DNA from 4 places in the Kitasatospora sp. CMC57 genome. Region 3 is predicted to be linked to each of the others. Evidence: riboswitches for the same ligand, from Rfam matches in the RefSeq annotation. Region 3 holds a riboswitch; each other region holds the start of a gene.
The links. A riboswitch is a leader RNA that binds a small molecule or an ion and turns the genes downstream of it on or off. The one in region 3 is predicted to bind cyclic di-AMP.
Positions count from the first base shown of each region.

Region 1: linked by a shared signal. The riboswitch ahead of ACKUU6_RS13355 (transglycosylase family protein) and the one ahead of ACKUU6_RS05870 (hypothetical protein) in region 3 are both predicted to bind cyclic di-AMP.
Region 2: linked by a shared signal. The riboswitch ahead of ACKUU6_RS14965 (M23 family metallopeptidase) and the one ahead of ACKUU6_RS05870 (hypothetical protein) in region 3 are both predicted to bind cyclic di-AMP.
Region 4: linked by a shared signal. The riboswitch ahead of ACKUU6_RS22145 (M23 family metallopeptidase) and the one ahead of ACKUU6_RS05870 (hypothetical protein) in region 3 are both predicted to bind cyclic di-AMP.

Region 1 covers NZ_AP035881.2:3,046,889-3,052,270, forward strand. The annotation lists gene eno (phosphopyruvate hydratase) at 1-1,024, opposite strand, end outside; gene ACKUU6_RS13355 (transglycosylase family protein) at 1,219-1,956, opposite strand; cyclic di-AMP (ydaO/yuaA leader) riboswitch at 1,962-2,112, opposite strand; gene ACKUU6_RS13360 (cytochrome P450 family protein) at 2,325-3,584, opposite strand; gene ACKUU6_RS13365 (SDR family NAD(P)-dependent oxidoreductase) at 3,745-4,158, shown strand; gene ACKUU6_RS13370 (MazG family protein) at 4,233-5,234, opposite strand; gene ACKUU6_RS13375 (SurA N-terminal domain-containing protein) at 5,264-5,382, opposite strand, start outside.
Region 2 covers NZ_AP035881.2:3,397,410-3,402,791, forward strand. The annotation lists gene ACKUU6_RS14945 (hypothetical protein) at 1-159, shown strand, start outside; gene ACKUU6_RS14950 (class I SAM-dependent methyltransferase) at 149-856, opposite strand; gene ACKUU6_RS14955 (sensor domain-containing protein) at 947-1,648, opposite strand; gene ACKUU6_RS14960 (hypothetical protein) at 1,813-2,688, shown strand; gene ACKUU6_RS14965 (M23 family metallopeptidase) at 2,708-3,520, opposite strand; cyclic di-AMP (ydaO/yuaA leader) riboswitch at 3,532-3,695, opposite strand; gene ACKUU6_RS14970 (YiaA/YiaB family inner membrane protein) at 3,911-4,201, shown strand; gene ACKUU6_RS14975 (tautomerase family protein) at 4,209-4,406, opposite strand; gene ACKUU6_RS14980 (alpha/beta fold hydrolase) at 4,509-5,327, shown strand; gene ACKUU6_RS14985 (TetR/AcrR family transcriptional regulator) at 5,327-5,382, shown strand, end outside.
Region 3 covers NZ_AP035881.2:1,273,889-1,279,270, forward strand. The annotation lists gene aceB (malate synthase A) at 1-471, opposite strand, end outside; gene ACKUU6_RS05855 (IclR family transcriptional regulator) at 660-1,454, shown strand; gene ACKUU6_RS05860 (antibiotic biosynthesis monooxygenase) at 1,494-1,790, opposite strand; gene ACKUU6_RS05865 (hypothetical protein) at 1,887-2,345, shown strand; gene ACKUU6_RS05870 (hypothetical protein) at 2,347-3,552, opposite strand; cyclic di-AMP (ydaO/yuaA leader) riboswitch at 3,556-3,720, opposite strand; gene ACKUU6_RS05875 (ribonuclease domain-containing protein) at 4,003-4,398, shown strand; gene ACKUU6_RS05880 (carbohydrate binding domain-containing protein) at 4,633-5,382, shown strand, end outside.
Region 4 covers NZ_AP035881.2:4,933,819-4,939,200, forward strand. The annotation lists gene ACKUU6_RS22135 (hypothetical protein) at 293-487, shown strand; gene ACKUU6_RS22140 (DUF6348 family protein) at 519-1,301, opposite strand; cyclic di-AMP (ydaO/yuaA leader) riboswitch at 1,647-1,811, shown strand; gene ACKUU6_RS22145 (M23 family metallopeptidase) at 1,817-2,848, shown strand; tRNA gene ACKUU6_RS22150 (tRNA-Gly) at 2,902-2,975, opposite strand; tRNA gene ACKUU6_RS22155 (tRNA-Pro) at 3,151-3,224, shown strand; gene tig (trigger factor) at 3,575-4,966, shown strand; gene ACKUU6_RS22165 (ATP-dependent Clp protease proteolytic subunit) at 5,229-5,382, shown strand, end outside.

The sequences.
Region 1 (5,382 bases), 1.8 Mb from region 3:
GCGAACCGATCTGGTTGACCTTCACCAGCAGCGCGTTGGCGGTGCCGGTCTCGATGCCACGGGCCAGGCGGGTCGGGTTGGTGACGAACAGGTCGTCACCGACCAGCTGCACCTTGTCGCCCAGCTTGTCGGTCATGGCCTTCCAGCCGTCCCAGTCCTGCTCGTCCAGCGGGTCCTCGATGGAGACCAGCGGGTACGAGGCGACCAGCTCGGCGTAGTAGTCGATGAGCTCGGCCGAGGTGAGGCCCTTGCCCTCGAACTGGTAGGCGCCGTCCTTGAAGAACTCGGAGGCGGCGACGTCCAGCGCCAGCGCGACGTCCTTGCCGGGCACGTAGCCGGCCTTCTTGATGGCCTCGACGATGAGGTCCAGCGCCTCGCGGTTGGAGTCGAGGTTCGGCGCGAAGCCGCCCTCGTCGCCCAGACCGGTGGAGAGACCGCGCTCCTTCAGCACGCCCTTGAGCGTGTGGTAGACCTCGACGCCCCAGCGGACGGCCTCGGAGAAGGACTCCGCGCCGATCGGCGCGATCATGAACTCCTGGATGTCGACGTTGGAGTCGGCGTGCGACCCACCGTTGAGGATGTTCATCATCGGGACGGGCAGCACGTGCGCGTTCGGGCCACCGAGGTAGCGGAACAGCGGCAGGTCGCTGGCCTCGGAGGCGGCGTGCGCCACGGCGAGCGAGACGCCGAGGATCGCGTTGGCGCCGAGCGAGGACTTGTCCGGGGTGGCGTCCAGGTCGAGCATGGCCTGGTCGATCAGGCGCTGCTCGGTGGCGTCGTAGCCGACCAGCTCCGGGCCGATCTGCTCGATGACGGCCAGCACGGCCTTCTCGACGCCCTTGCCGAAGTAGCGGTTCTTGTCGCCGTCACGCAGCTCGAGAGCCTCGAAGGCACCGGTGGAGGCACCCGACGGGACGGCGGCACGGCCGGTGCTGCCGTCGTCCAGACCGACCTCGACCTCGACCGTGGGGTTGCCACGGGAGTCGAGAATCTCACGGGCTACGACGACATCAATGGACGGCACGAGGCATCTCCTTGACGGAAGCGGGATCTGTTGTCGATACGACCAGAGCCTAACCGCACCTGGCCCCGGCACCACGCCGACCTCGGCCCCGTCTCACCGTGTGGTTCGGCTACTCGCCGGTAGTTCACCTGAATGACCACGAAAGGGGCCGTACCACCGGTAAGCGGTACGACCCCCTCTGGCGGGATGTCGCGTCAGCCGAGCCCGAGCACCTGGCCCGGCAGGATCAGGTCCGGGTCACCGCCGATGACGGAGCGGTTGGCCTGGTACACCTGCTGCCAGTCCTGTCCGTGCGCGGCGGCGATGCCCGAGAGCGTGTCACCGGACTTGACGGTGTATCCGCCGGTGACGGGCTTCGCCGGGGCGGCGTGCTTCGGCGTGCTGACCGCCGGCGCGTCCACCTTCGGGGTGGCGGGCTTCGGCGCGGCCTGCTGCTTCGGCGCGGCCTTGGGGGCCGGGGCGGCCTTGGGCGCCGGGGCGGCCTTGGGCGCCGGGGTGCGGGTCTCCGAGCGGGAGGCCCGGTCGGCCGAGGTGTCCACGGCTGCGGCCGAACCGCCCTTGGTCAGACCGGCCTTGACGGAGCAGACCGGCCAGGCGCCGGGGCCCTGCGAGGCGAGCACCCGCTCGGCGACGGCGATCTGCTGGCCCTTGCTGGCCTGGTGGGCCTGCGCGGCGTAGGACTGGCCGCCGAACGCCTTCCAGGTGCTCGGGGTGAACTGGAGTCCGCCGTAGAAGCCGTTGCCGGTGTTGATGCTCCAGTTGCCGCCGCTCTCGCACTGGGCGACCTTCTCCCAGGTGTCGACCGGGGCGGCGTGCGCGCCGGTGGCGGTCAGCAGCGGGAGTGCGAGGCCGACGCCCGCGACACCCGCGACGGCGATGGCCTTCTCGGCCTGGGTACGACGACGGTGACGGCCCGATCCGGTGAAGAGCATGAAGAATTTCCTCTCCGCACGCCTGCGAGGTGAGCTGTCGGGTTCGGACCGGGAGGTGGCCCGGCCGCCACTGCTGGCGGCTTCACCCCAAGCCGTGGGGGACGGCGACTTACCTGGGTCCCCCGCCCCTGCCCAAGGGTCTGGTCGGTGTCCCCGGCAGCGCGGCGGGCAGGATTCGGCGTTCCGCGCACGGGGTTCGCAGCTGCGAACACCAGGGAGGGTAAGCAGATGACCAGACAGATCACAAGCTTATGTCGAGCACATCACATCGAAATCACGCTGCGCGGTGGATCGTCCACAAACCGTACTGTGATGTCCGGATTGATGCGCACTCAGATCACACCCGATCAGATGTGACCGACACGCCGTCAGCGGGAAACCGCTCCCTCCGGCGTGAAGGACACCGGCAACTCCCGCAGTCCACGCATGATCAGACCGCCCCGCCACCGCAGGTCTGCCGGGTCGGCGGCGAGTTGGAGGTCGGGCAGCCGGGTCAGCAGGGTGGCCAGGGCGAATTGGCCCTCCAGCCGGGCCAGCGGGGCGCCGATGCAGTAGTGGATGCCGTGGCCGAACCCCAGGTGCGGGTTGTCCTTGCGGGCCAGGTCGAGGGTGTTCTCCTCGGCGAACCTGGCCGGGTCCCGGTCGGCCGCCGCCAGCACCACCAGCACCGGGTCCCCGACCGGGATGTCCACGCCGCCGATGGTCAGCGGCTGGGTGGCGAACCGCCAGGTGGCCAGCTCCACCGGACCGTCGTAGCGCAGTAGTTCCTCCACCGCCGTGGCCAGCAGCGCCGTCTCGCCGCGCTGCACCGACTCCTGCAGCAGGGCGCGCTGCGCCGGGTTGCGGAGCAGCGCGAACGTGCCGTTCCCGATCAGGTTGATGGTGGTCTCGAAGCCGGCGAACAGCAGAATGAAGGCCATCGCCGCGGCCTCGTTCTCGGTCAGGTGCTCACCGTGGTCACTCGCCCGGATCAGCCCGGAGATCAGGTCGTCCCCCAGGTCCGCCCGCTTGCGGTGGATCAGCTCCAGCAGGTACGTCCTGATCCGCTTCACCGCCCGGCCCACCCCGCCGCGCTGGCCGCCGTGGTGGCGGATCATGGCGCCCGCCCAGTCCCGCAGGTCGTCCTGGTCCTCCGGCGGTACGCCGAGCAGGTCGCAGATGGCGTAGATGGGGAGCGGGAAGGCGAACTCGTGGATCAGGTCCGCCGAGCCGCGGGCCGCGAAGTCGTCGATCAACCGGTCCGTCAACTGCTGCACCCGGGGCTCGAACTCGGCTACCCGGCGGGGCGTGAACGCCTTCGACACCAGCCGCCGCAGCCGGGTGTGGTCCGGCGGGTCGATGTTGAGCAGGTGCGTCATCAGATCCGCCTGCCGCTCGCCCGGGATGCCCACCCGGCCGCTCGTGTGCGCCTGCCCGCTGTGGTGCGCCGGGTTCTTCGACAGCCGCCCGTCCGCCAATGCCTGCCGAGCGTCCGCGTACCGGGTGACCAGCCACGCCTCCACCCCGCTCGGTAGCGTGGTGCGGTGCACCGGCGAGTGCTCGCGCAGCCACGCGTACGCGGGGTAGGGGTCGGCGGCGAACTCCCAGGTGAAGAGTTCGGGCTGAGCGGTTCGGTACGTGTCCGGCATGTCGTGCACCGTAACCTGCCAGGACAGGAGTGAGCTGGGTCACCTGACGGGTAATTGCTCTTGCGGAGGATCCTGGCGTGCTTACGATCCTCCGATACGGTCTCGGTGGACGCCGGTGCGGCGTGCTCCACCGGGCGTAGCTCTCAGGGAGGAGCAGGCCATGCGGGTAGCCGGGGCAGTGGTGGTCATCGCGGTGCTCGAAGGCGGTTCAGGGATCGGTCTGGCCCGCCGGTTCTCGGCGGCCGGCGCCGCCGGCATGCTCATCGCCGACCAACACCCCGGAGTGGCCGAGGACCTCGCCGCCGAACTCGACCGGCCCGGCTGCCCCGTGGTCGGCGTCAGCGGCGACGCCCGGCAGCCCAGCGACGTCGCGGCGCTGGTGGCCACCGCCGCGAAGCACCTCGGCCCGATCGACCTCTTCTGCGTGGCCGGCCCCGACGGCGAACGCATCGTCCCCCTCGCCGACCTCCCCAACCACCTCGACCCGCTGGCCGAACTCCTCGCCCAGATCGGCGAGGCCATCAGCGAGGTCGTCGTCCCCCGCCAGCGCAACGGCGCCGAGCAGCCCGCGTAAGGCCGCGCCACGGCACCCGATCCACGGTCAGGGACCCGGAGCCGTACCTGAGCAGAGCCCCGAGCCTTTGGTCCTCACCTGGCCGAGCTCTGCGATTCGGCTGCCCGAACGTCGGCGCGGTAGGCGCGAGCCGCCGCCCGGAGGGCCGCGTCGATGTCCACGTCGGCGTCATGGGCGCGCTGGGCGACGGCGAGCAGCAGCCGGCCCACCGACTCCGGCGTGAGCTCGGCCGGGAGGGCGTACGGGGCGTCGGGGACGGCGGTGAAGCCGGCCCGGCGGACGCGGGAGACCAGCTTGGCCGCGTAGGCCAGGGCGGGGAGACCGGCCGGGACGCCGTCCAGCACCGAGTCGCGCTGCTTCTCGGCGGCCTTGAGCTCCTCCCAGTTGGCCTCGACCTGCGCGGACTCGGTGGCCTCGACGTCGCCGAAGACGTGCGGGTGGCGGTACATCAGCTTCTCCACGATGTCGCCGGCGACGTCGTCGATGGAGAACGGGTCCTCGGCGTCCTCCTCGGCGATCCGGGAGTGGAAGAAGACCTGGAGCAGCACGTCGCCGAGCTCCTCGCGGAAGGTCTCGCGGTCGCCGTCCTCGATCGCCTCGACCAGCTCGAAGGTCTCCTCGACCAGGTACTTCACCAGCGACTCGTGGGTCTGCTCGGCGTCCCAGGGGCAGCCACCGGGCGAGCGGAGCCGGTCCATCACCGAAGCCAGGTCAAGCAGCCGGGCGCCGGGCAGGTCGTACGAGCCGGGCAGCACCTCGATCTCGGGGACCTGGCCTGCCTCCTCGACGGCGATCCGGGCCAGCGCGTCGGTCAGCCCGGGGTCGCCGTCGGTGCTGCCGAGCCAGAGCACGGTGCCCTCGGTGCCGGTGAGCAGCCGGGCCAGCGCGGGGGCGGTGCCGCGCTCGACGAGTTCCACCTCGACCCCGGCCTGCCGCACGGCGGCCAGCTGGGGGTGGTCCGGGTCCCCGGCGAGGACCCGGGCCGCCCCGTGCAGGGCCTGCCAGGCGGGCCAGGAGAGCAGGCCGGGGGCGACCCGGTGGGTGGTGGTGAGCAGGATCAGCTTCGGAGTGTCCACACCACCGAACTTACCCGGCCCGGCCGGGGTCAGGCGGTGGCCGTGGGCTGCCGGAGCCAGTCGGAGACCGTGTTGGTGAGGCCGATCTGCTTGACGTCCCAGCGGCCGTAGCGCGGGTTGACCTCGATCCGCAGCTTGGCCCCGGCGT
Region 2 (5,382 bases), 2.1 Mb from region 3:
GCCGAGGAGAAGCGCAGCCTCCGCTTCGCGGTCGAGGACAAGCTGCGCAACTACCGGACGGCGCCCAAGGACTCCCGCCGCCGGGTGGTCGGTGAGGAGATCCTCAAGAAGCTCCCCGCCCCGGTACCCGCTCCGAGCCCGGCCCCGATCACGCCCTAACCCCGGGCCGGGCCCGCCGAAGGACCAGCACCCGGCGCGTCCGGCCGTCGCCCGGGCGGGCGAAGCGGGTGATCTCGCTGGAGACCTGACGCTCCCCCAGGGCGGAGCGCAGCTGCGGCAGGTGCGGGCAGGGGCGGGCGGCACCGTCGTGCAGCGGGTAGACCCTGACCTCGCCGCCTGGCGCGGTCACCCGCACCAGTTCGAGCAGCCCGGCGAGCTGGCGCTCGGGCGGGAACAGCTCCGGGTAGGCGAACAGCAGGTACGCGCTCAGGGTGAGTGCGAAGGAGCCGGCCGCGAACGGCAGCCTGGGCAGTGCGGCGGCCACGTACCGCTCGGGCCGGGCGGCGGTGTCGGCGGCGAACAGCCGGCGGGCCCGGTCCCAGCTGCGCAGGTAGCGCTCGGGTCGCAGCCGCCCGGCGGGCAGGTGCCGGTCGGGGTCCACGGCGAGCCGGGCGGCCACGCTGTCCCGTCCGGCCAGGGCCAGGGCGGTGAGTTCCGGCAGCGGGGCGGCGTACGCGGGGTCGGTGGCGATCACGGTGACGCCGAGTTCACGCGCCTCGGCGGTCAGTCCGGCCGCGCCGCCGGGGCAGTCCAGGACCGGTCCCGGCACGGCGGCCAGCGCGGCCCTGGTCAGGCCGAACAGACCGCAGTACTCGTCCAGCGGACGGGAGGTGATCAGCGTGCTGGGGGTGTGCACCGGGCCTCCGGGGATGCGACGGGCCCGGTACCGGGGAGCGGTACCGGGCCCGTTCATCGCAGCACGGGAGCGGCGGGGCCGCATCCGCGCTCAGCGGCCGCCGCACAGCCCCCGGATCGCGGTCCGGGAGACGGCGGTCAGGCCCCGGACCAGCACCGGGGTGAGGAAAACCAGCACCAGGCCGAGCAGCGAGACGCCCGCGATGTCCCGGCCCGAGGTGAGGTAGTACTCGTGGTGCGCCCCGGCGTCGGTGGTGAAGTCGTACACCCGGTAGCCCGGCCAGTCGGTGTAGCGGGCGAACACCCAGTGGTAGGCCGGGTAGAGCGCGACCACCCAGCCGGCCACCAGGAAGACCACCGTGAGGGTGAAGCTCAGGATGCTCCAGGGCAGCATCAGCACCTGGTACAGCGCCGCCTTCCAGCCGGCCCGGTCGGCCAGTCGGGCGGTGACGGCCCCCCAGAAGCCGGGCCGGGACTGCGCGACCGGGCCGGGTGCGGCGACCTCGGTGCCGAGCAGGGTGCGGGCCCGGTGCCGCTCCAGCGCGGCGAAGCCACGCGAGCCGGAGGTGAGCAGGGCGAGCACCGGCATCCCCAGCGCGGTGACCAGCAGGCCGAGCCCGAGCGAGAAGGAGGCCACCACGGAGGCGAAGCCCAGCACGGCGATCGGCAGCGAGCCGAGCACGAAGCCGACCTGCCGGTAGGTGGCGGCGGCGAACGGTGCCCGCCAGAACTCCGGGTGCGCCCGGCCGCCGCTGGTGCTGCGCTCGGCGTACGGGAAGGTCTGACTGGTCATCACCGGCTCCTCGGTCTGGTTGTCCTGCTCCGTGCCCACCCCTCCAAGGTGCCCGACCGGCGCCGTCCGCGACATGAGGTCCCCCGGCGGACCTGGGGTAGGGAGAACCCCACCCCCGCCCTGGACGGACGGCCTGGGCTCCCGGCACCGGATACCGTACGAGGGTGAACGACGACGACCTCCGGCTCAGCCCCCGTACCCGTGCCGACGACCTGCTCAGGTGGGCGGCCGACGAGGGTCTCGAGCCCGTCCCGGTGGAGGCGGTCCGGACGGTGCTGGCCCTGCTGGAGCTGGGCGACGGCCGGATGCACGACGGCTACCCGGAGCTGAGCTCGCCGGTGGTCGAGCAGCTGCTGTACGAGCGGATCTACATGTACGTGCAACCGGATTCCGACCCCGGCGCGTACGGGCGGGCCGTGGGGCTGCTGATCGACCATCAGCGGGCCGCCAGGCGGCTGAACGCCAAGCGGCAGGAGCGGCTGCACGCCGAGGTGGAGTGGCAGGGCGAGCTGCTCTGCGGGCTGCTCCGGCAGCCGCACCTGGTCACCTGGCCGCGGCTGTACGCGCTGCTGCTCCGGGCGGACGGGGTGGACACCACCGATCCGGCGGCAATCCGGGCCTGGTTGGACGGCTTCCGGGAGCTGACGGCGGAGCAGCGGGCCGAGGCGTTCGGCGCCCTGACCGAACTGGACGAGATCGAGGCCGACGGCGGCTGGGGCCGGCAGCGGCTGATCTCGATCGGGATGGCCACCGACGGCGCCCGGCTGCTGCTGGAGAACCGGCTGATGCAGCGCAGCTACCGCAACCTGGCCGGGCTGAACGCACTCGGCCTGCCGATGCCGGACGAGCTCTCCGGCGACTTCGAGGGCTTCGAGGCCGCGGTGGCCGAGGAGGCGCTCCGGCTGCTGGGCGAGTGGACCGTGCCCGGTCTGCCCGCGCTGCTGGTGCACGAGTACCCGGACCTGGCCCCGGAGCCGGGCACCGAGGAGATCGAGGCGTACCTCGCCGAGCAGGCGGAACAGCCCGAGCAGACCGGCTGACCGGAACGGCCCGGTCCCGTCAGGGGTTGATGCCGCGCTCGCGCAGCCAGTCCAGCGGGTCGACCGGGGCCGCGCCGTCCGGCCGGACCTCCAGGTGCAGGTGCGGCTCGGTGACGTTGCCGGTGGCCCCGACCCTGCCGAGCACGGTGCCGGGGGCGACCTCGCCCGAGGCGGTGACGATGGCGGAGAGGTGGCAGTACCAGATCTCGGTGCCGTCGCTCAGGGTCTCGATCACCCGGTAGCCGTACGCCCCGGACCAGCCGGCCGAGGTGACGGTGCCCGCGCCGACGGCGGTGACCGGGGTGCCGGTGGCGGCCGCGAAGTCCAGGCCGGTGTGCAGGTGCGACCAGTACGAGCCGGACTGCCCGTAGTGCGCGGTCAGCTCGTAGTTGCTGGTGGGCGCGGCGAACGCGGTGCGCTGCTCGGCGCGCTTCGCCTCGGCCTCCTGGGCGGACCGCTTGGCCTCCGCCTCCTGGGCCGCGGCCAGCCGGGCGGACTCGTCGGCGGCGGTGCGCTGCCCGTCGGCCTGGAGCTGGATCCGGGCGGCGAGGGCGAGGCCGGGGTCGGCGGCGAGCCCGTGCTGCTCGGCCCCGGAGGAGTCGGCGGCAGCGACGGCGGGCGGCGGCGGGGCGGCGGCGGCCGGCTCCGCCGCGGCGGAGCCGGCGGCGAAGGCGGTGGCGCCGAGCGCAGCGGTCATCGCGGTGACACCGATCAGCGGGCCGCCGGAGCGGGGCTGACGGGGTATCCGGTGCCTGGCGGCCTCCGGGTGGTCCAGCAGCAGCTGGTTGCCGGAGTCGGTACGAGGGTGTGCCTGGGAGTGCGTCGACGCCACGGAGGCGCGCTCCTTTCCTTCCTTCTCGCCTACCGGGTTAGCTGACGGGTTCGGAGCAGGAAGGTCTCCTACGACCGGGTTGTGGACCCGGCCGATTCACCCCAAGGAACGGTGGTTCCCCGGCTCCCGGACCCACCGGTGAAAGCGGGTCCTGAGGATTAGGCGACGGCGCACGGTGCCGTTCTGGTACGGCGTTGCCGACCGCGCTGCGTTATCAAACGTTAATCCTAGGAGCCCATGATTCCAAGCGGCTTGAGAGATGCAGTCCACCTCTTCTGACGACCCGTGACCGGAATGCGGCTTTTGATCTACTACTCGGTGACGGTGCGCGACGACGGGTTGAGTATCCGTACTCAGGTGCCGGACAAGGGAGTTCGGGACCCTCGGAACATGAGCGCTTCGATGCAGCCCCGGACCACCAGTGCCTACTACCTCCAGGCCGTCCTGTCCTTCGCCCTGGCCAGTGCGGCCCTGGCGATCGGGATCGCCTACCTGCCCGTCGACCCCTGGATGCGCGGCTTCCTGGCAGTCGGCCTGCTCTACGAGATCACCGCGGCGTTCACGCTCGCCAAGGTGGTCCGCGACCGCCAGGAGGTCGGCGCGATCACCAGCCGGGTCGACCAGGCACGGCTGGACAAGCTGCTCGCCGAGCACGACCCGTTCCGGGTGGAGGGGATCTGAGCGGGGGTCAGCCCCTGGCCCGCTTGGCCGCGTAGGTCTCGCCGCCCGCCATCCAGTTCTCCAGCGGGATCTCCTCGATCACCACGTTCACCACCTCCGGGCTCACGCCGGTGATCCGGACGTAGGTCTCGGTGAGCTCGCGGGCGATCTCGGCCCGCTGCTCCGCGGTCCGGCCGGCCAGCTGCTTGACATTGATGAACGGCATGACGACCCCTCAGGTCCGGTGCGACTCGATCGCTCCGCACGGTATCCCATCGCTTCTCGGCACCCCTTGACAGCTAAGGCTATTAGCCTTAGCTTTATGGGCATGACGCAGACGCTGACCACCCAGTTCCTGACCGTTCCCGGCGGCCGACTGGCCTACGACGACACCGCCACCGAGACCGGCCTGCCGGTCGTCCTGCTCCCCGGCATGCTCGACTCGCGCAGCGTGTACCGCCACCTGCGCCCGCTGCTCACCGCCGCCGGCCACCGGGTCGTCACCCTGGACCTGCGTGGGCTCGGCGAGTCCTCGATGACCTGGAGCGACTACTCCCCCGCCTCGATCGCCGAGGACACCCTGGCCCTGCTCGACCACCTGGGCATCGAGCGGGCCGCCCTGGTCGGCAACTCCTACACCGGCGCCACCGTGGTGCGGGCCGCCGCCCTGGCCCCCGAGCGGGTGGCCGGGATCGCCCTGATCGACGCCTTCATCGAGAACCTGCCGCCGAGCGCCGTCCAGCGCGCCGTGCTCAAGGCACTCGCCTTCACCGTGACGCACGTCCCCGCCGCCTGGGGCAGCTACCTCGACAAGGCCTACCCGACCGCCAGGCCCGCCGACTTCGCGGAGTACCGCTCCGCCGCCGTGACCGCCCTGCGCACCCCCGGCCGGAAGCCCGTCACCCGGGCGTACGCCACCGGCGACTCCGCGCCGACCGGCTGGAGCGCCGAGGTGCGCCGCCCCGCGCTCGTCCTGATGGGCAGCCAGGACCCGGACTTCCCCGACCCGGCCGTGGTGGCCGACCGTCAGGCGGCCGCACTGAAGGCCCGTAAGGTGATGATCGACGGTGCCGGGCACTACCCGATGGCGGAGTTCCCGCAGGCCACCGCCGACGCCCTGCTCCCCTTCCTGGACGAGGTCGCCTGATGCCGAGGGCCGGACTCACCCCCGCCGCCGTGGTGGACCACGCGCTCGAACTGAT
Region 3 (5,382 bases):
GCCCGCGTCGGTGGTGAAGTCGATCCGGCCCTCGAAGGCGTCGATCAGGTTGACCTGGCCGCTGACCACGTTCTCCCAGGTGGGGGCGGTGGCGTCCTCGAAGTCGGCGAGCCAGACCTTGGCGCCGGAGTTGAGGGCGTTGATCACCATCTTGCGGTCGGTCGGACCGGTGATCTCGACCCGGCGGTCCCGCAGCGCGCGCGGCGCCTCGGCGACCTTCCAGTCCCCGGCGCGGATCCCGGCGGTCTCGGGGAGGAAGTCGAGGGTTCCGGCCGCCGCGATCTCGTCCCGGCGGGTCTTCCGTCGGGCCAGGAGCTCCTGCCGGCGGCCTTCGAACGCACGGTGCAGACCGACCACGAAGGCGACCGCCTGGGGAGTGAGCACCTCCTCGCTGCGGGGGACGCGCGGTCCGGCGACAGTGACGACCGGAGCGGCGGGGGATGCGCCGGCGGGGTCCTGATCTGCAGCCATGGCAGAACACTCCTTGGACAGTTGAGCCAACAGGGAGGTTCCGGTGGGAACCTCCTCGATACCGACCCACCTACTGGCGGGTTCGGTTCTGTAAGGTGGAGACTAGTTTCCGCGATACAGAATTTCAACGCTTTGTTGAGGTAGATCGCTGGGACTCTACTCCTCCTCCGACAGCGAAGGGAACGCCGGTGGCCAGCACCTCCGCCGCAGCACCCACAGGGGCCGACCGTGCCACCGGCGGCGTGCAGTCCGTCGAGCGCGCGTTCCAGCTCCTCGAAGCCCTGGCCGACTCCGGCGGGGTGGCCACCCTGAGCGAGCTCTCCGCCACCTCCGGGCTGCCGATGCCGACCATCCACCGGCTGATCCGTACCCTTGTGGCGCAGGGGTATGTCCGCCAGGACACCGCCCGCCGCTACACCCTCGGCCCCCGGCTGATCCGGCTCGGCGAGACCGCCGGCCGGCTGCTCGGCAGCTGGGCCCGTCCGTACCTGGCGGAGCTGATGGAGGCCACCGGCGAGACCGCCAACCTGGCCGTGCTGGAGGGCGGCGAGGTGGTGTACGTCGGACAGGTGCAGTCGCGCCGCTCGATGCGGATGTTCACCGAGGTCGGCCGCCGGGTGCAGCCGCACTGCACCGGGGTCGGCAAGGCCCTGCTGGCCCAGCTGGACGAGGCCGAGGCGCGCGGCGTGCTCGGCACCCAACCGCTCCAGTCGCACACCCCGTACACCGTCACCGACCAGGCCGAGCTGTTCACCCAGCTGGCCCGGGCCAGGGAGCGCGGCTACGTGGTGGACGACCAGGAGCAGGAGATCGGCGTCCGCTGCATTGCCGTTGCCGTGCCGGGTGCGCCGACCCCGACCGCGCTCTCGGTCTCGGGGCCCGAGGCCCGGATCCGGGCGCTGGAGGCCCAGGCGGGCAACACCGCGCTGGTGCCGGTGATGCGGCAGATCGCGAGCCGGCTCGGGCAGGTGCTGGCCCCCTGACACCCTGCGGCTCGGACGGCCCGTTGCACTGACGGCGGGTCAGTCCAGCATGAGCGAGCCGACCTGGGACGCCGTCAGATGAAAGACCGCCAGCTCCGGCTCGGCGCCCACCTGGGCGAATAGTCGGGGCGCGGCGGCCAGTTTGGGGTTGGACCGCACCGCCTCCAGCGCGGCCTTGTCCCGCCACAGGCTCTGCACCCGCCAGCGTCCGCCCGGGCCGCGGAGCAGCTCCGTCCTGATCAGCCCCTCCGGCAGCGGACCGGCCACCAGCTCCCGGTACGACGTCACCAACTCGGCCTCGCGGTCCGGTCCGACGACCGCGCTGACTTCACTCAAGACCTCTCCGGACACTGTCCTCACCTCCGTGGGAATCCACGCTACGCCGATACAGTGCGTACCGGGATCACTACGATCGGCAGACAGGTGATGACAGTGCGCAGATGGGTGATGACCGGCCTGGCCGCCACGGCGGCGCTGGTGCTCGGTGCCACAACGGCGAGCGCGGTGCCCTCGAACTCCGACCTGGAGGTGGTCAGGATCGACCCCGGCCCGGCCACGCCGGGCGGCACCACCACCGTGCACGGCTTCGTGGCCAACCTCGGCCCGCAGCAGACCGGCTCCTCGTTCACCGTGCTGATCGACCTGCCGGCCGGGTTCACCGCCGTGGGGCCGTACTTCCCGGCGAACTGCAGGTCCCTGGTCGGCCGGGTGGTGAGCTGCACCTTCGGCGCCGGGCTGCCCTCGCTGCGGACCGCGACCGCGCTGGTGCCGGTCCGGGTGAACGCCGACGTGCCCCACGGCACGAAGGCCGAGGGGCACGTCAGGGTGGTGAGCGTGGACGATCACAACGCCGCGAACGACAGCACGCCGTTCACGCTGACCGTCAGCTGAGTCAGCGGTACACCCGGACGTAGTCCGAGGAGAAGCTGATCGGCGCGGTGCCGGAGGGTCCCGGGTGGTACTGCCCGGCGCCCACCGAGAGGTTGAGGATCAGGTAGGCGGACCAGTCGGCGCCGACACCGGTGCCGTCGGAGAAGACCTTGGCGCCGTTGACGTACCAGTCGACCGAGTTGGCGCCGTAGTAGGTGCCGATGGTGACCCACTTGTCGTGGCCGACCGCATTGGCGTCGGTGTAGTACTTCGAGCCGGACTTGACGTGGTTGGTCAGCTCCAGCAGTCCCGCGTTGTCGGGGTGGTACTCGAAGCTGTCGATCTCGCCGTTGCCGTTCTTCCAGGTCCAGAGCGCGGGCCAGGCGCCGGAGCCGGCCGGCAGCTTGACCCGGGTCTCGGCGTAGTCGCCGGTCTTCACCTGGAAGCCCTGACTGGAGTACTCGGTGGTGAGCAGCCCGGTGTCCCAGGCCTGCTTGCCGTTCTCCAGGGTGTGGCTGGACGGCTTGGCCGTGAAGGTCGCCACTCCGCCGGAGACCGAGACGCCGCTGGTGCTGATCCAGTCGAGCTTGTTGTCGTCCGGGTTGTGGTTGCCGTAGCGGTACGAGCTGCTCTTGTCACCGACCCACTTGGAGCCCCAGGCGATCGAGCTGTCGAACTCCTCGGACCAGGTCAGCGCCTTGCCGGGGATCGGCGAGGTGGTGGTCGGCTGCGTCGGGGCCGGCGCGGGGGTGGGCGTCGGCGCCGGAGCCGGGGTCGGCGCGGGGGCCGGGGTGGGCGTCGGGGCCGGCGCGGGAGCGACCGTGCCGCCGACGGTGAGCTGCTGCGACGGCAGGTTGTGCCAGCCACCGGAGTAGTCCTGCCAGAAGCCGAACTGGGTGTACGTGCCGGCGGGCAGCGTACGGGCCCCGCTGGTGAAGGTCACGCCGCCGGGGCAGATCTGCACGTTCGAGGCGTTGCCTGGGAAGTCCAGGTTGTGACCGGCCGCGTCCCGGACGCCGACGCCGAGCGTCTTGGCGGTGAAGCAGGCGCCGGAGTGGACGGTCAGCCCGGCCTTGGTCCAGGTGTTCGCGGCCATCGTGGTGGGGGTCAGCCGGTCCTGGGTCACCGTGGTGGCGGCCTGGGCCTGACCGGACAGGCCGGTGGCGATCAGCGGTACGGCGGCCAGTGCGGCCACGCCGAGGCGTGCGGGGGTAAGGGCTGTGCGCATGGGCAGGGTCCTCTGCGACGCCTACGAGGTGAGCTGTCGGGTTCGGGCAAGAGGATCGCCCGGCCGCTGTGGGAGCGGCTTCACCCCGAGCGGGCCCATGCCGGAGCAGGGGGCACCGCAGACTGACCTGGTTCCCCCGCTCCTGTCCATGTTCGGTGCTCGGGCAACCGGCGCCGGGTGGACAGGACTCGGCGTCCCGGCGATGGCGTCCGCGTAGGTGCGGACAACTCCATGCAGGCTAGGCAGGTCGTCCGGCCATCGACAACGAGAGCTGCCTCACACGGGCTCCCGGGTGGCACGGCTCGCCGGGTCGGCCCCCGCCCGGGGCGTCGGGGCTCCCGCCGGATGGCCGTCCGTGACAAGTCGCTTGGATTCCAAGGTAGTTACGCGCAAGTGAAGTATTGGCGCAGCACTTCCCCAGGGACCTGACATGACCACACAATGTCAGTCATGCGAATGACTCTACGCGCGTTGAAGACCCGTGCCGTCTCCGTCGCCGTGGTGGGCCTGGTCACCCTGGCCCCCACCGCCGTGTTCGCCACCGACGCCTCCGCCGACGTCAGTGGCAGCATCTGTCTGACCGCCCTGCCCAGCCAGGGCCGGGACACCGTCCGGCTGATCGACCAGGGCGGCCCGTTCCCGTACCGCCAGGACGGCGTCGTCTTCCAGAACCGGGAGGGCGTACTGCCCGACCAGGACAGCGGCTACTACCACGAGTACACCGTCAAGACGCCCGGATCGTGGACCCGAGGTGCCCGACGGATCATCACCGGCAAGGTGTTCCACGAGGAGTACTACACCTCGGACCACTACGCGACCTTCCGTCAGGTCGACTTCGGCTGCTGACCACCCGTCACCTCCGGCGCCCGTCCCCGAACTCCGGGGGCGGGCACCGTCGTTTCCCACCGCGACTCTTTACGGGTGATTTACAGCCGGGTACGCTCCCTGAAACATCTTGCGGCATCTTGCGCAAGATGGAACGTCAACTCCCGGTCGGTGGCGTGCGCCGCAGTGCCCTTCCCAGGCCCTGTGCTGTCGACGGGTTCTCCCCCACCCCATCAGGCCCCGAGGAGTCCATCCGTGGACCGTGAAGCCGCACGCCGCCGTCCCCTTCGTCGAAGTCCCCGCCGTCGAAGTCCGCTGCTCGCCGTCCTGGCGGTCGTCGCCGGACTGGTCGCCACCCTGCTGCCCGCGCTCACCGCGAGGGCCACCGCCACCACCACCGTTTCCGCCGCCCCGACCTCCGCCACCGTCTACTACTGGACCGCGGGCACGAACTGGTCGGCGTACTACCTGCATTGGGCCGCCACCGGCGGCGGCTGGACCACCGTGCCCGGCACGAGGCTCACCGCCGCCTGCACCGACTGGGTCAAGCTGACCGTCGACCTGGGCACCGCCGCCACCTGGCAGGCGACCTTCAACAACGGCTCGGGCACGTGGGACAACAACGGCGGCGCCAACTACCAGTTGGGCACCGGCGCGGTGACCGTCAAGAACGGCGTGGTGGCCCACAGCGACCCGTGCGGGAGCGGCACACCGCCGCCAACTCCCCAGCCGGGTAACGCCGCCACCGTCTGGTACGCCACCGCCACGGTCGGCTGGTCCACCGTCAACCTGCACTGGGCGCCCACCGGCGGCGCCTGGACCACCAGCCCCGGCGTCGGCATGGAGGCCGCCTGCGCCGGCTGGGTGAAGAAGAGCGTCAGCCTGGGCACCGCCACCGCCTGGCAGGCGACCTTCAACAACGGCAACGGCGTCTGGGACAACAACAACGGCGTCAACTACCAACTCGGCAGCGGCAACAGCACCGTCAAGGACAGGACCGTGACG
Region 4 (5,382 bases), 3.7 Mb from region 3:
CTGACGACGGCCCGCCAAAGTGGATCTAGGTCCGCGCCCACCAGGGCGGGAGCCGCCAACTTCCAGTTAGGGGTACCCGTTCGACGGCCCGTCAGGTTGGCTGGGCTATCGTCTCGGTCGGCGGAAATTCGTCTCACATCGCAGGATCTTCGAGGCTGCCTTCCGGCAAGTCCTTTACGCAGTCGGCACGAACGACCACACTGAGTTCGGGTGGGACGGTCGATTCTCGGGGGTCTCGGGGGATTGGGCCCGCCACGAAGCTCGCTACGAAAGAATGAGGAAGTGAGTCCTGGTGGCCTTCTCCGTCTCAGCGCTGGTCCTGTTCGGGATCATCGTGGTCATCTTCATCCGCAACAAGCAGTTGAAGACCAGTCATGCGGTCATGGCCGCGCTCTTCGGCTTCATGCTGAGCCAGTCCACGGCGGCCAAGCCGATCCAGGACTTCCTGACCCAGCTCGCGCAGACCATCTCCTCGGTCGCCAGCTGACCGGACGGGACTGACCCGGGCCGGGCCGGACTCAGCGACGGCTCCGCCGCCAGCGGTTCAACCAGCGGCGGTACGGCGGGAGTTCGGCCTGCCCCGGGGCCTCGGGTCGCGGGTGCCTGTGCAGCGGGTGCGCGGGCTGTGGGTGCTCGGGCTGTGGGTGCTCGGCGACCAGCAGCAGGAACAGCCGGGCCCAGCAGAGCCGTTCGCCCCGTGGCCAGTCCAGGGCGCGCAGGGCGGCCGAAGCCGGCTCGCAGACCGTCCCGTTGACCCGGACCTCGGCGACGTCGTCGCCCGCCTTGCCGCCGAGGAACAGCTTCACCCCGTTCACCTGGCGCTCGGTCAGCTTCGGCAGCACGGCGGCGGCCAGCACTGGGCCGAGGTCGCGCTCGGTGACCCAGTCGAACAGCGGGTCGGTGTCGGCACCGAACACCGCGGCCGGCCCCTGCACCACGTGCCAGCCGGGGAACTCGGGGGCGTCGTAGTGGTCACCGCTGCCGGTGATCAGGCCGACCACGGCGGACGCGGTGGTGTCCGCCCACATCCGGACGGCGCTGTCGAGCCGCTCCACCTCGGTGCCGCCCACGCCGGCCGCGCAGTCCCAGATCACCGGCGCGTCGCCCTGGCCGAGCCGCAGCACGTAGCCGAGATCGACGTGGCCGCCGCCGGTGCCGTGCTCGTCGTGGTCCCGGAAGGCCACCGCCGTGGTCCCGGGTCCGCGCACCAGCGGGCCGTCGACGGTGAACTCCTGGCCGAGGCGGCCCATCTCGCGGATCACCGCGCGCTGGATGACGGCCAGCCGTTCCTCGGGGCGCACAGGCGGGGCTCCTTGCTCAGCGGCGCTTCGAACACCGGCGTTCGAGCTCAACCGTGGCGAGCGTATCGGCCGGACGTGAGCGGTGTCACTCTCCGTGCTGGCGGAGCGGGTCCGGACGGCCACGGAGGGCGAGATCGGGCACCCTCCGTCAACCGGTCGCAGACGAAGCGTCGCTGATCAAGGCCCCCGGGGACCCGAGTCCCGGCTCCGACGTGACCTTCGTCCCTGATCATCCCGGGTTGTCCGCCGATGGGGGCTTGCCAACTCCACGGACCATCGGCTTTGCTTCGTGGCCTGTCCGGTGAACGACCGGACGGCTCAACCGGGCGGAACGCCGAGTCCTGCCGCCGCCCGGCGCCTCGTACCAGGCACGCATGGCAGGAGCGGGGGACCCAAGGTAAGTCGCCGAACCGGTGTGACCGGGACGGCTTGGGGTGAAGCCGCATTCCTGCGGCCGGGCATCTCCCGCCCGAACCCGACAGCTCACCTCGTAGGCGTCGGAGAGGACCACCCCCATGTCCGCACAGGGCAAGCACCGTCGCGTCCAGCTGTCCCACCTCACCCGGATCGCCGTCGCGACCGGCGTACTCGGCGCCACCTTCGCACTCCCGGTCGCCGCCGCCAGCGCCCACCAGGGCCACGCCGCCGCCTCCGTGCCGCAGGCCGCCCCCGCCGCCGTGACCACCATCGCCACCGAGACCGCCCCGGCCGCCCCCGCCGTGGCCCCGGCTGCCGCTGCCGCCCCGGCCGCGAGCAACTACCGGGTCGTCAGCGGTGACACCCTCTCCAAGATCGCCTCCGCCAAGCAGGTGGACGGCGGCTGGCAGAAGCTCTACCAGGACAACCGTTCCGTGGTCGGCGGCAACCCGAACCTGATCTACCCGGGTCAGCAGCTCTCGCTGGCCGGTAAGGCCGTGGCCGCCGCGCCGCAGCCCGCCGCCGAGGCCCCGAAGCCCGCCGCCGAGGCCCCGAAGCCCGCCGCCGAGGCCCCGAAGGCCGAGACCAAGTCCTCCTCCTCCACCACGAGCACCACGGACTCCACCAAGGCGTCCCGCTCCAAGTCCACCACCGTCGCCCCCAAGGCCAGCACCGCCCCGAAGGCCGCCGTGGCCCCCAAGGCCCAGCCGGCCACCGTCGCGACCGGCGGCTACGTCGCCCCGGTCAGCGGCGGCACCTCCACCCCGTACGGCGCCGCCGGCTCCAACTGGTCCAGTGGTCACCACACCGGTGTCGACTTCCGCGCCTCGACCGGCACCAGCGTCAAGGCCATCACGGCCGGCACCGTGGTCTCGGCCGGCAACGGCGGGGCCTACGGCAACGAGGTCATCGTCAAGCACGCCGACGGCAAGTACTCCGAGTACGCCCACCTCTCCTCGATCTCCGTCCGGGTCGGCCAGTCCGTCTCGGCCGGCCAGCAGCTCGGCCTCTCCGGCGCCACCGGCAACGTGACCGGCCCGCACCTGCACTTCGAGGTCCGCACCGGCCCGAACTACGGCTCCGACATCGACCCGGTCGCCTACCTCCGCGCGCACGGCGTCAACGTCTGATCCAGCCTCAGACGACTTCGGCCCCCTGGTCATTGACCAGGGGGCCGAAGCGTTGGAGCGGGTGACGAGAATCGAACTCGCGTGACCAGTTTGGAAGACTGGGGCTCTACCATTGAGCTACACCCGCGCGTGGTGCCGGAGCACACGGCGCCCCCGGGACCGTTGCCGGTCGCGAGGACAGGGTCAGCGTACCTGGTCGGGTCGGTTGCTCGCACACTGCTTGGGCGGTTCGGCCCCTTCGGCGGGTCATCGGGATGACCAAAGGGGTAACGGGGGTGGCGTGTACGCTTCTCTCGGCACCACGGGGTGTGGCGCAGCTTGGTAGCGCGTCCGCTTTGGGAGCGGAAGGCCGTCGGTTCGAATCCGGCCACCCCGACAGTGCGGCAGGGTCTCGTCAACAGGCGGGGCCCTGTTGGCGTTTCGCCTCGCACGGCGGGTGGAGGTGGTGGTCCGGGAGCCGCCATCGGGGGACTTCCGGGGCCCGAACCGCAGCGCCCTGGCGTCCGCCTTTCGTGGTACCGGTAGGATGGGCCGCTGGTGGTCGTCCCTGTGGCATGTGCACAGGTCAGACCACCCGAGGGCGAGGAGTCACGCTCACCGTCCACCCCAATACGGGAGATGCAGCTCCAACCGCCCATCACCCGTCTCGCCCGAACCCGATCGGCCCACGGCCGGTCGTCGGACGGCGGAGACAACCTGACCGCAAGCCCACTAGGAGACCCAACCGTGAAGAGCGCCGTCGAGACTCTGAACCCGACCCGGGTTCGACTCACCGTCGAGGTGCCCTTCGAGGAGCTCAAGCCCAGCCTCGACGCGGCGTACAAGAAGATCAACCAGCAGGTCTCGGTCCCGGGCTTCCGTAAGGGCAAGATCCCGAACCGCGTCATCGACCAGCGCTTCGGCCGTGCCGCCGTGCTGGAAGAGGCGGTCAACGACGCCCTGCCGCGCTTCTACACGCAGGCCGTCGACGAGGGCAAGATCGAGGTCCTCGGACAGCCCGACATCACCGACATCCAGGGTGTCGAGAACCTCGCCGACGGCGGTGACCTCAGCTTCGTCGCCGAGGTCGACGTGCGTCCCGAGATCACCCTGCCGGACTTCTCGGGCATCGAGGTCGTCGTCGACCCGATCGTGGTCGAGGACGCCGACGTCGAGAAGTCGCTGGAGCAGCTGCGCGAGCGCTTCTCCTCGGTCAAGGACGTCGAGCGCGCCGCCGCCGAGGGCGACGTCGTGGTCCTCGACCTCGAGGCCAAGGTCGACGGTGAGGTGCCGGAGGACGGCACCGCCACCGGCGTGAGCTACGAGATCGGCTCCGGCCGCCTGCTGGACGGCATCGACGAGGCCGTGGTCGGCCTGTCCGCCGGCGAGTCGGCGACCTTCACCACCGAGCTCAAGGGCGGCACCCAGGCCGGCCAGAGCTCCGAGGTCACCGTCACCGTGACCGCCGTCCAGGAGAAGGAACTCCCCGAGCTGGACGACGAGTTCGCGCAGCTGGCGAGCGAGTTCGACAGCCTGGAGGAGCTGAAGGACGACTCCCGCAAGCGCCTCGAGCGGATGCGCGAGTTCGACCAGGCCACCCAGGCCCAGGAGCGGGTGCTCGACGAGCTGCTGAAGCTGGTCGAGATGGAGTACCCGGAGAAGCTCCTCAAGGACGAGGTCGAGACCCGCAAGCACAACCTCGAGCACCACCAGCTCGAGCCCATGGGCCTGACCCTCGAGACCTACCTCGCCACCCAGGACAAGTCCGTCGAGGACTTCGCCCAGGAGACCGAGGAGCAGGCCAAGAAGGGCATCAAGACCCAGTTCGTGCTCGACGAGATCGTCGACAAGGAGAAGCTGGGCGTGAACCAGGAGGAGCTCACCGAGCACCTCATCCGCCGCGCCGCGGGTTCCGGCATGACGCCGGACCAGTTCGCCCAGCAGGTCGTCCAGGGCAACCAGGTGCCGCTGCTGGTCGGCGAGGTCGCCCGTGGCAAGGCGCTGGCGCTGGTGGTCGAGGCCGCCAAGGTCACCGACACCAACGGCGACGTCGTCTCCTTCGAGGACGACGAGGACGAGACCACCGACGAGACCACCGAGGCGGTCTCCGAGGAGTCGGCGGAGACCACCGAGGCCTGATCGCCCCGGTCGTACCCGAGCTGTTCCGGACGGCCCGGACACCCCGTCAGCGGGGTGTCCGGGCCGTCCGCCGTTCCCGTCCCGACCCTGCGCTCACAGCGAACAGTTCTGCGTGGGGGATTCTGCGGCCGGGCCTGCGCGTTAGGGTCCTTAGACAGTGACATTCACGCAGTGATTTCTAGCTGTGCGACAGAGTGGCGGCCCACGCGCGGCCGTCCAATTCGACTGAGCAGGTGGCTAAGTGACGTTCCCGCAGATGCAGATGCCTGGCCTGATGGCGCCGCACGCCGCCGCTGGTGACGTGCTCGGCGGCCTGGGGGACCAGGTCTACAACCGGCTGCTCAACGAGCGGATCATCTTCCTCGGCCAGCAGGTCGACGACGACATCGCCAACAAGATCACGGCCCAGCTCCTCC